2 regions of the Porticoccus sp. GXU_MW_L64 genome follow, and region 1 is predicted to be linked to the other one. Evidence: predicted binding sites of a transcription regulator. Region 1 holds the regulator's gene; the other holds the start of a gene.
The links. Region 1 encodes sigma-54, which starts transcription at its own class of promoters, with help from an activator protein. Its sites were predicted from a motif close to TGGCACANNNNTTGCNNT; they were not measured.

Region 1 (5,915 bases):
GATGTGTTGGATGCGGTACTTGCGGTACTGCCCCTGGACACCTTTGTGGACTACCCGGTGCACACCATGCAGGTGGTGGGCGACCCGGATGCTGTGCCCGAGATTGTCAGCGAGTTTCGCAGCATCGTCGCCAACCGGGAAAGCAACCCGGTGCAAGCGGCCACTTTGGAGCGGTTTGCCTTTTACGAGCGGGTAAAAAGCGCCTATGCCATTGTCAGCACCGGGGAGTCCCGGTTGTATGGCAATGTGTTGTTGACCAAGGGAATTATTGGGTAGCATTGTAATGGCGGATTACGCCTCGCTAATCCGCCCTACGGGAAATTTTGAATTCATAGATGTAATAACGGTGTTTGCTATGGAAACAGTGTCATTGGCTAATGGCATTTGCATGCCAAAAATGGGGTTGGGCGTTTTTCGCATCGAAGACCAGGCAGCAATGGATAATGCTGTCGAGGCAGCAGTTAGCGCGGGGTATCGCAATTTCGATACCGCCTTTGATTATGGCAATGAATCCTTTTTGACTAACTCACTGTCGCAGTGTGGAGTGTTGCGAGAAGACGTATTCATTACCACCAAACTTCCTAACAGCATGCAACGCACAGACGATAGCCTGCGGGCTTTTGAAAAAAGCCTGGAAAATTTACAAGCGGATTATGTCGACCTGTATTTAATGCACTGGGCCATTGAAGGTCATTATCTGCAAGCCTGGGAGGATATGCTCACCATCTATGAAAGTGGCAGAGCAAAAGCCATTGGCGTGTGCAATTTTATGCCGCATCATCTTGATGCACTGGCTGAACGCTTTGATTGTTTGCCCATGGTGAATCAATTTGAAAATCATCCCTTTCTGCATCGCAAGGAATTAATTGCCTATTGCCATAAAAACGATATTCAACCGCAAGCCCATACACCACTGACCCATGGCAAATTATTGGTAGACCCTGAGTTACTTGCCATGGCAGAACACTACAAAAAAACGGTGGCGCAATTGATTTTGCGCTGGGATATCCAGCAGGGACTGATGGTGGTTCCAAAATCCTCTAACCCAACGCGCATCAGAGAGAACGCCGATATATGGGATTTTGAAATTAATGATAGGGATATGGAAGTCATCAATGACAAACACAGCAATGAGATGATTTGTCTTGATCCGGATAATGTCACTTGGTGATTGAAGCTCAAAGAGTTAGTTACTAGCTACGGGCTGCTGGCTGCGAGCAGGATGACGGTGGTATCTTGCTCAGAATAACAGCTGTCCTCGGTCTGCCCGTAGCCAGAAGCTCGCCGCCCGAAGCTGTCACTGCCCCTCCCCAAAATAATCCCCTATTAACTCAGCGATGGTATCCGTCGCTTCCTGCTCATCGCTGCCGTCGATTTCAAAGCTCAGCGTTGTGCCTTTGGAGGCTGCCAGCAACATCACTGCCATCACGCTTTTGCAATCCACCATTTTGCCGCTGTGGCCGCAGCGCACGGTGCTGGCAAAGCGGCCGGCGGTTTGTGCCAGTTTGGTGGCGGCGCGGGCGTGCAGGCCGAGTTTGTTGATGATAGTCAGCTCTGCGGTGATCACGACTGCTCCCGGTGGTGAGTCTGAACCACGTTGGTGAGCTTGCCGGAAAAGTATTCGCACAGTTTGTTGGCCAGGTAAACGGAGCGATGCTGGCCGCCGGTACAGCCGATGGCAATGGTCAGATAGCTGCGGTTGTTGGCCTGGAATTTGGGCAGCCAGCGTTCCAGGTAGCCGATGATGTCTGCCAGCATATGAGCCACGTCCACTTGCCGCTCAAGAAATTCGATCACGTCGCTGTCGTTGCCGGTAAGTGCTCTCAGTTCCGGCTTCCAGTAGGGGTTTGGCAGGCAGCGCACGTCAAACACAAAATCCACATCCGCCGGGACGCCGCGTTTGAAGCCAAACGACTGGAACAGGATGGCCATATCGCCCTGGCTGTCGGGCACCACCTGCTTTTTGATCAGGTCACGCAGCTGGTGCAGGGTCATGGCACTGGTATCGACGGAGCGAGTGGCGATGGACGCTACCGGTTCCAGCAGTTTGCGTTCCAGTTTGATGGCTTCTTTCAGTGCCAGGTTGTCGGAGCTGAGCGGGTGCTTGCGGCGGGTTTCGCTAAAGCGCTGCAGCAATATCGGGGTGCGGGCGTCGAGAAAAATCACTTCGTGGCTGACGCCGCTGTTTTTCAGTTGTTCCAGAATCTGTGGCAGTTGGGTAAAGTCGCCCAGCAGATTGCGGGCGTCTATGCCCACGGCGATTTTGTGGTCGCTGTGATTTCCCGATGCCTGGTATTGTTGAAACAGCGGCGGCAGCAATTCCGCGGGCAAGTTGTCGATGCAGGTAAATCCCACGTCTTCCAGCACGTGCAGCGCGGTACTTTTACCGGAGCCGGAGCGTCCGCTGATCACTACCAGTCTCATTAATCTTTCCCTAAGTCTTTGCAGTCATTGCGAGGGAGCGCAGCGACCGCGGCAATCTCCATCAAGTCACTACCTTGCTGGCCGAGATTGCCGCGCTGCCTGCGGCTCCTCGCAATGACGGTTAGCATGATCGTATGGCGCTGTTATACAGCGTCCGATTATCCGTTGCCTCGCGCAGCTGCTCCCGCCGCTGCGGGTTTTGCATCAATTCAGCGATGCTCGCCAGGGTGTTGAGGTGTTCGTCGTTGGCCTGGTTGTCGCCATCGTCTTTGGGCACAATCAGGGCGAATACCAAATCCACCGGCTGGCCGTCTATGGCGTCGAAATCGACGCTTTTTTGTAACCGCAGCATTACGCCAACTGCTTTATCAATGCCCTCAATACGGCAGTGGGGGATGGCCACGCCTTCGCCAATGCCGGTGCTGCCAAGGCGCTCGCGGGCCAGCAGTTGTTCGTACAGTGCCGCGCTGTCGGCTGCCGGGTTGAGCTGTGCCAAAAAGTTGGCCAGGTATTCCAGAACCCGTTTTTTACTGCTGCCGGGGGCGCAACAGTTGGTGTGTTCCGGGGTGAGTATCTCAGAAATTTGCATAACGATTATGACAGTACAACGGCAGAGTTATCGTCCGCGTTGTTTTTCCTTGTGTTTGATCAGTTGCCGGTCGAGTTTGTCGATCAGGGTGTCGATGGCGGCGTAGAGGTCGTCGTGTTCACTGTCGGCAAAAAATTCGCCGCCGCTGACGTGTACGGTGGCTTCCGCTTTTTGCACCAGTTTTTCCACGGAGAGAATGACGTTGGTGCTGGTGATTTTGTCGTTGTGCCGCTGCAGGCGGTCGAGTTTGCTGATGACGTAGTTGCGCAGGGGTTCGGTAACTTCCACATGGTGCCCGCTGATGTTCAATTGCATGGTGCGCTCCTCTACTTGGTTGTGGGAATTGGCATTATTTGATGCGGTATTTTTTGCGTTCGCTGGACGAGGGGATGTTCAGGCTTTCCCGGTATTTGGCCACGGTGCGGCGAGCCACCTGTATGCCCTGTTCGTCGAGGATGGCCGCCAGTTTGTTGTCGCTCAGAGGCTTGGCGGGGTTTTCTTCATCGATCAGTTTTTTCAGCATGGCGCGTATGGCGGTGGACGAACACTGGCCGCCGCCAGCGGTGCTGACATGGCTGGAGAAAAAATACTTCAGTTCGTACATGCCTCGCGGGGTGTCGATAAATTTTTGCGTGGTCACCCGTGAGATTGTGGATTCGTGCAGTTCCAGTCGCTCGGCGACATCGGCCAGTACCATGGGTTTCATGGCCTCTGGCCCCTGGTCGAGAAAGGCCTGTTGCATTTCTACAATACAGGCGGCTACTCGCAGCAGGGTGTCGTTGCGGCTTTGCAGGCTGCGCAGGAATACTCGCGCTTCTTGCAAGTTGTCACGCAGAAAACGGTTTTGCTCGCTGCTGTCGGCGCGGCGAATCAGTTGCGCGTAGCTTTGGTTAATGCGCAGGGCCGGCGCGATGTCGTTGTTGAGGGTGACTTGCCAGCGGTCGTCTTTTTTGTCCACTTTGACGTCTGGCGCGGTGTACTGCACATCACCGCTGCGCACCAGGTCGCCGGGGCGAGGCGATAATGCCTGTATCAAAGTGGTTGCGGCGGCGATGGTTTCCGGGGTCATGCCGGTGAGTTTTTGTATTTGCTTGCTGTCGCGGCTGGCCAGTTGTTCCAGGTGGGATTCTGCCAGGGTTTTGGCTTCTGCCAGAAAGGGTGTTTCTTCCGGCAGCTGGCGCAGTTGAATCAGCAGACAGTCGCTCAAGCTGGTGGCGGCAACGCCCACCGGGTCGAAGGTCTGGATGCGGCGCAGCACCGCCATCACTTCATCCAGTTCCAGTTGTTCTTCTTGCGGCTGGTCGGGGTCTGCCGGACTTTCATCAAGCAAACTTTGCCAAATATCCTCGACAGGCAGGCTCAGAAAACCGTCGTCGCCAATGGCGTCGATAATGGCGGAGGCGATTACCTGGTCGCTGTCGGACATGGGGGTGAGGTTGAGCTGCCACAGCAGGTGGTCTTGCAGGGAATCCGTTACGGCCTGAAAGGTGTCAAAGTCACGGCTTTCACCAACGCTGCTGGACTGCTTTGTCGGGCTGGCAATGGAGGCGGTTTCGTACAGGTCGTCCCAACTGGCGTCGACGGGTAGTTCATCGGGAATTTTGTTGTCCCAGTCGTCGTTGGGGCCATTAATTTCTGCATCCGCTGGCTCGGATGTGGAGTCTGCACTGCTTTGCGGCTCGCTGTTGTCGGCGGGGGTGCTTTCGTCGGGCTTTTTACGATCTTCTTCTTCCGCCAGTTCCAGCAGCGGGTTGTCGTACAGGGCTTGCTGAATTTCCTGTTGCAAGTCCAACGACGACAGCTGCAGCAAGCGGATGGCTTGTTGCAGTTGTGGCGTCATGGTCAGGTGCTGACCAATTTTTAATTGCAGGCTTGGCTTCATAGAGTGTTATTGGTTGCAGTCGCCATTTTTTTATAACTCAAAGTTCTCACCCAGATAAGTATCACGCACCTGTTGGTTTTTGAGTACATCATCCGCGCTGCCCTCGGCGATAACGTGGCCTTCGCCAACGATGTAGGCGTGGTGGCAGATATCCAGGGTTTCGCGCACGTTGTGGTCGGTAATCAGTACGCCGATGCCCTTGTCGCGCAGGTGGCGAATAATCTGTTTGATGTCGTTGACCGAGATCGGGTCTACCCCGGCAAAGGGTTCGTCCAGCAGAATAAATTGCGGCTCGGTAGCCAGTGCCCGGGCAATCTCCACCCGGCGGCGTTCACCACCGGACAGACTCATTCCCAGGCTGTCGCGAATGTGGCTGATATGGAATTCCTGCAGCAGTTCTTCGAGTTTCGCCTGGCGCTGTTTGCGGTTGAGGTCACGGCGGGTTTCCAGAATGCCCATGATATTGTTCTGCACACTGAGGCGACGAAAAATGGACGCTTCCTGAGGCAGGTAGCCCAAACCCTTGCGGGCGCGGCCGTGCATGGGCAGGTGGGTGACGTTTTCGCTATCGATCCGTATTTCGCCGCCGCCCAGGGGAACCAGGCCGACAATCATGTAAAAGCAGGTGGTTTTGCCCGCCCCGTTGGGCCCCAGCAGGCCGACAATCTGGCCGCTGCTCACGGTCATGGATACGTCTTTGACGACGGCGCGGCGCTTGTAGGATTTGGCCAGGTGGCGAGCTTCAAGGGTCGCCATCAGGGGCGTTCCTCTTTGGCTTCGCTGGGCACTGCCGGTGGCAGTACGGTGGTGCCCCCTTCTACCGTCCAGGTTTCGGTATCAATGTTGTAGGTGATGGTGTCGCCCTGGGTAAAGGAACCGTCCTGTTTGGTAATGACGGCGTCTTTGGACAGTTTCAGCTTGCCGCTGCTGCGGTCGAAATACAGTTCTTGCGCCTGGCCGGTGACCAGACCGTAGTCTTCGGTGGTGAGGCGAAACGAGGCGGGTTTGCCGGTGCAGTTG
Region 2 (5,915 bases), on a different contig from region 1:
CAGAGCGTCAACGACGACAGCCTGCTGCGCCTGCAGCAACTGCGCTCGTCGGTACAAGACCTGGATATCACCCAGGCCATCAGCGACCTCAACTTCCAGCAAGTCGCCCTGCAAGCGGCGCAACAATCCTATGTGCGGGTGCAGGGGTTGTCGTTGTTCCAGCTTTTGTAGGTTTGTCGTTTGAGGTTTGACGTTCGACGTTTGACGAAAAAATCTTGACTCGGCAGTGATGCCGGGCATTATCGTACCGTCCAACGTCCAACGTCCAACGTCCAACGTCCAACGTCCAACGTCCAACGTCCAACGTCCAACGTCCAACGTCCAACGTCCAACGTCCAACGTCCAACGTCCAACGTCCAACGTCCAATGTGATCAAGTTGGCAAAATTTCATACTTTTTCCCTAAAGGTTCCCTTTCAAGGGTCGTTAATGGGGGTGTTGAAAGTGATGGCATATGCTTTCGCGCCCTAATTAACCACCAATCTCAATCCGCAGGCCCAATGGCAACGCGGGAGAAATAAAGGGGATTTGACATGACTCAAACAATTAATACCAATATTGCTTCGCTGACGGCCCAGCGCAACCTGAACAGCTCCCAGGGTGCTCTCAATACTGCCCTGCAAAGACTGTCTTCCGGTTTGCGGATTAACTCGGCCCGTGACGACGCCGCTGGTTTGGCTATTTCCGAGCGCTTTACTACTCAGATTCGCGGTCTCAATCAGGCGGCCCGTAATGCCAACGACGGCATCTCTCTGGCGCAAACCACTGAAGGGGCGCTGGGTGAGGTGACCAACAACCTGCAGCGGATCCGTGAGCTGGCGGTGCAGTCCGTGAATGCCACCAACAGTGACTCCGACCGCGCCGCGCTGAACCTGGAAGTGCAGCAGCGGCTGGCAGAGATTGACCGTATTGCCAATCAGACGTCCTTTAATGGCAGAAGGGTGCTGGATGGCTCCTTTGGCAATGCCCTGTTCCAGGTGGGTGCCAATGTGGGTGAAACTATCAGCCTTAATCTGAATACCAGTGTTCGTCAGGACGGCCTTGGTGCTATTGCCTCGGTAACATCCAGTGATTTGGATACCTTGATCAGCCCGGCAACCGCTGGTACTGCTGCGTCTTACACTACAGGCCAGCTTAACAGTCTTGATTTCAGTACAGCCGCAGTTGCGTTTTCTGGCGGGTCGGCAACAACGACTGGTGGTATTAGTGTTACCGATTATCAAGGCGGCGCGGCAGTTACGTTTGATGTGGACGGTATAGGTATCAACCTGAATGCTGACTATACAAACTTTGCTGGGGTTGTAAGCGAGATACAGACTCAGTTAGATGCGGGTAATGCTGGTGAATATGTTGTAAGTGATGATGGTACTGATATCACCATTACCAAAACTGCAGCGGCTACTAACCCAACCACAGCTGTTGTTATAGATAACGGTTCGGGTACTACACAAGCCGAGTTTACAGGTGCGACAGGTGCTGCAGGTACTGCAGCTGTTACCACCAGTAATTTGGTGTTTGATGTGGATGGCAACACAGTAACAGTTAATACTGACCATTCGGGTGATTTGGCAGCCTTGGTAACTGATATTCAAGATCAATTGAATACTGCCGCCAGCGGAGCTTACACCGTAGCAGCAGATGGTGCTGCAGGTTTTAGCATTACCAGTAATACTGCTGCGGCTTCTCCTGCGGTTACAGTTGATAACTTCCAAACTAGTTCTATTACTGGTGCCAGTGGTGGAACAGCTGTGGCGGGTGTGGATGCGGTGGCGGCCAACACCTTTGTTGTCAATAATGACTTCAGCATTCAGGTTGGCGATGGAACCGCGGTTGCGGTTGCCAATGCCACTTACTCCACTACACAGTCACTGGTAGATGCCATCAATACCGCCTTGGGCAGTAATGGCAGTGCGGAGCTGAATGACGATGGCACGGCGACTATCAATGCCTCTGAAGCCATTACCTTTACCGGTGCTCAGGCAACCGCTGCCGGTTTCGCTGATGCGGCGCTTTCCGGTAATCTGACGTCTACCAACGTATCCACAGTGGCTGCTTCCAACGAAACCATTCGTCGTATTGACTCGGCACTGACCTCGGTGAACGATTTGCGCAGTACCTTTGGTGCGATTCAAAACCGCTTTGAGTCAGTAGTAAACAGCCTGCAGACCACCTCTGAAAACCTGTCCGCTTCCCGTTCGCGGATTCAGGACGCAGACTTTGCTGCAGAGACCGCAGCATTGACTCGCGGCCAGATTCTGCAACAGGCAGGTACTGCAGCACTGGCCCAGGCCAACTCGCTGCCTCAGAACGTATTGGCCCTGTTGCAGTAATTCAAACGCCATAAAAAGAGCCTGGAAGGGGGGTAATCCCCCCTTCGTCATCGGGTTCTACCCGTTTTTGAGGAAAGAAACTAGAGGACTTAGATATGTCCAGCCCTGATATAAGAAGCGTCTCTCCTGTGCTGCCGCCAAGCGGCTTAAGCCAGGATGTCGGGCGGCAAGGTGGGGTGGAAAGCGGCAAGGAATTGCCGCAGACAGTGTCTGGCCAATCAGGACGCCCATCGCAAGAGTCTGTTGATCAGGCGGTGGTGCAAATATCCGACTTTGTTCAGAACATTGCCCGTGAACTGCAATTCCAGGTAGATGATGTTACTGGTAATACTCTGATTACCGTTACAGACAGCGATACCCAGGAAGTTATCCGCCAGATTCCCTCTGAAGAAGTTGTCGCTTTGGCGCAGTATATTGCTGAAAGTGGCGATTTTCCGCTCAAAGGTGCCTTGCTCAATAGTGAGAGCTGACTTCGGTCAGCTCCTTGCTGTTGCCTGCTTTTTTCTTTGTTATTCAAATTGGCACCGAATTTGCTGTTCTCTCAAATAGATAGTTTAAATAGATAGTTTGAATAGTTAGTAAAGACCTAAAGAGATCACGCAAGGAGTCCATGCCTGCGGCTTTTTGACCCCTGTCGAAAACTGCCAGGCCTTTGGATACGGGAGTACATTATGATTACCTCAGCCGGTGTTGGCTCCGGGCTCGAACTCGAATCGCTGATTAACCAGCTTGTCACAGCGGAGCGTACCCCGGTTGAGTCCCGTCTGGTCAGCAGACAGTCTGCACTGACCATTGAATTGTCCGCGTTTGGCAATTTTCAGGGGTCATTATCCTCCCTTCAAAACAGTCTGAACGATTTAAACCAAGCTGCTTCGTTCGGCCAGCGCAATACCACTTCCAGTGATGAAGATATTGTTTCTGTATCGGCCACCAGTGCAGCGGCTGCTGCCAATTACAGTATTTCCGTCACGCAGTTGGCCAGTGCTCACTCACTGGCTAGTGCGAGTTATGACTCGCTCACCGATGCGGTGGGTGAAGGTACCCTGACTTTCCGCTTCGGCACTACAGATTATGTGGCCCCCGATCCAGGCCCGGAAAGTTACAACGGTTTTGCCATAAATCAGGACAGGGACGTGGCAACCATTACCATCGACGATACCAATAACACTCTGGAAGGGGTGCGGGATGCGATCAACAGTGCCGATATTGGCGTTGGAGCTTCTATTGTTAACGATGGTACCGGCTTTCGTTTGTTGTTGAGCTCCAGTGATACCGGGGCTGAAAACAGCCTCCAAATTTCTGTGTCCGATGTTGGTGATGGCAACAATACAGATGCTGCCGGTTTATCGGCGCTGGCGTTTAATGGTTCAGCGACCAATTTGACCCAGACCGTGGCAGCGCAAGATGCACTTTTTACCCTTAATGGGCTCTCTGTCAGCAGCAGCTCCAACGTGGCCAGTGAAGTGATTGAGGGCGTTGAGCTGACTCTCAATGACATCACCTCAACATCGCCAGTAACTGTTTCAGTCAGCGAAGACAGGGGGGCGGTTCGCACACTGATTACTGACTTCGTGGACAACTACAACAACTTCGTCAATGCCGCCAACACGCTGACGGCCTTTAATGCCGAAACCCAGGTTGCCGGGCCGCTGCAAGGGGATTTTGCCGCCCGTTCGGTAATCGCCCAGGTGCGCCAGGCCATCACTGCAGCGGTGGAGGGTTTTGACGGGCCGTTTTCCAGCCTCAGTGAAATTGGCCTGACCACTCAGACAGACGGCACCCTTTCCATCAACAGCAGTCGTTTGGATACGGCGCTGGAAGAAAACTTTGACGACATCGTTGGCCTGTTTGCCGCGGCGGGGTTCCCCTCTGACAACAGCGTAGAATTCGCTGCCTCCAGCGATGCCACTCAGATTGGCAGCTACGCTGTTACCGTGACGCAGCTTGCCACCCAGGGGCAATTGGTGGGCGCGGCCAGCAGCTTCCCACTGGATATTGATGCCGACAACGATGCCCTGACCATTGTCGTCAACGGCATAACCAGCAACCAAATTCTGCTCACCCAGGGCAATTACACCAGCGGTGCAGACCTGGCGGCGGAATTGCAGGCCCGTATTAACGGCGACAGCGCTTTGAGCGAAGCCGGGGCGCGGGTGTCAGTTAGCTACAACGGCAGCGGCTTTGAGATTACCTCAGCCACTTACGGTTCGGAATCCACCGTGGAAATCACCGCAGTGGATACCAATACCCTGGCTGAATTGGGATTGGACGTGGCAACCGGTAGTGCCGGAGTGGATGTGGTCGGCACCATCAATGGCATTGCCGCCACCGGCACCGGGCAGCTACTCAGCGCCGCAAACGGTGATGACGCCGAGGGCATTCAACTGGTGATTGCCGACGGCGCGCTCGGCTCACGGGGTACGGTGAATTTTTCCAGAGGGGTGGCAGACCGCCTCAATACCCTGATTGAAGGTCTGCTTGACCCGCAAGGCATACTGGGTGTGCGCAGCGATGGCATTCAAGATCGTCTGGATGATATTGACGAAGAGCGAGAGGCTCTGGATCGCCGCATCGAAACCATCGAAGCCCGTCTGCGCCGCCAGTTTACTGCCCTTGATGGCTTGCTGGCGCAGCTGCAGCAAACCAGCACTTTTTTGGAACAGCAACTGGCCAATATCCCGCGGGCGGGAACCCTGGTCAGAGGCAATAACAACTAGGGGGTGTTAACAATTAATGAGTCACTACTGTTGTCCCTGAAAAGGCGTCAGTCAAGGCATGAGGAGTGCGGTTTGGTCGCTCCCCTCTCTATAGTGGGGAGTAGCGACGAATAACGCAGGATGACGCCTTTTCAGGGACAACCCGAAGGGCTGGGCTCACTTACTTTTGTAATGAAAGTCGCCCCAGCTGCGTTATCGGTCGCTTATGTAGAGTGACTACACGGCACTCCCTCTGTCTTGCTGGAGCAAAAAATGAACTCCAGCAGTAGCGGCTCATTAATTGTTAACACCCCCTAACCCAATTAACCCACATTGAATACGAGGTCATTATGAGCCCATCCGCCCTGAAAGCGTACAAGAGTGTTGGCGTTCAAAGTGGTATGACGGATGCCACCCCCCATCAACTCATCAGTAAATTGTTTACCGGTGCGCTGGATCGCATCGCTTCTGCCAAAGGTGCCATTGGCAGAAGCGAGCAGACTCAAAAAGGCGAATTGCTGGGCAAGGCGATTGCCATTGTCGATGGTCTGCGCGCCAGCCTGGATCACGAAAACGGCGGCGAAATTGCCACCAATCTGGCCTCTCTGTACGACTACATGGAGCAGCGCCTGCTGGAGGCCAACCTCAATAACGATATCGAACGCCTGGACGAAGTGGCCGGGTTGTTGAAAGAAATCAAGGCAGGTTGGGAAGATATGCCTGTTGAATATCGGTAGCGCCCATGCACAGCCATTCAAACCGTCAGTCTCATTTGCAAGCGGCCATCGAACTGTCCCGGCAAATGGTCAGCGCTGCTGATAGTGGTGACTGGGAACAATTTGCCGAGCTGGAAAAAAGCCGCCGCAGCGATATGTTGGCCTGCTTTGAGC

Region 2: the regulator sigma-54 is predicted to act here: its motif matches at 2,849-2,866, upstream of fliD (flagellar filament capping protein FliD).

The regions. Positions count from the first base shown of each region.
Region 1 covers NZ_JBRKJK010000008.1:149,015-154,929, forward strand. Annotated here, with positions in the region: gene ACVBEJ_RS08345 (RbsD/FucU family protein) at 1-276, shown strand, start outside; gene ACVBEJ_RS08350 (aldo/keto reductase) at 284-1,171, shown strand; gene ACVBEJ_RS08355 (HPr family phosphocarrier protein) at 1,298-1,567, opposite strand; gene rapZ (RNase adapter RapZ) at 1,564-2,424, opposite strand; gene ACVBEJ_RS08365 (PTS sugar transporter subunit IIA) at 2,546-3,013, opposite strand; gene hpf (ribosome hibernation-promoting factor, HPF/YfiA family) at 3,041-3,328, opposite strand; gene ACVBEJ_RS08375 (RNA polymerase factor sigma-54) at 3,363-4,895, opposite strand; gene lptB (LPS export ABC transporter ATP-binding protein) at 4,926-5,651, opposite strand; gene lptA (lipopolysaccharide transport periplasmic protein LptA) at 5,651-5,915, opposite strand, start outside.
Region 2 covers NZ_JBRKJK010000011.1:58,149-64,063, reverse strand. Annotated here, with positions in the region: gene flgL (flagellar hook-associated protein FlgL) at 1-171, shown strand, start outside; gene ACVBEJ_RS10370 (flagellin N-terminal helical domain-containing protein) at 533-2,329, shown strand; gene ACVBEJ_RS10365 (flagellar protein FlaG) at 2,425-2,799, shown strand; gene fliD (flagellar filament capping protein FliD) at 3,001-5,046, shown strand; gene fliS (flagellar export chaperone FliS) at 5,376-5,762, shown strand; gene ACVBEJ_RS10350 (flagellar protein FliT) at 5,768-5,915, shown strand, end outside.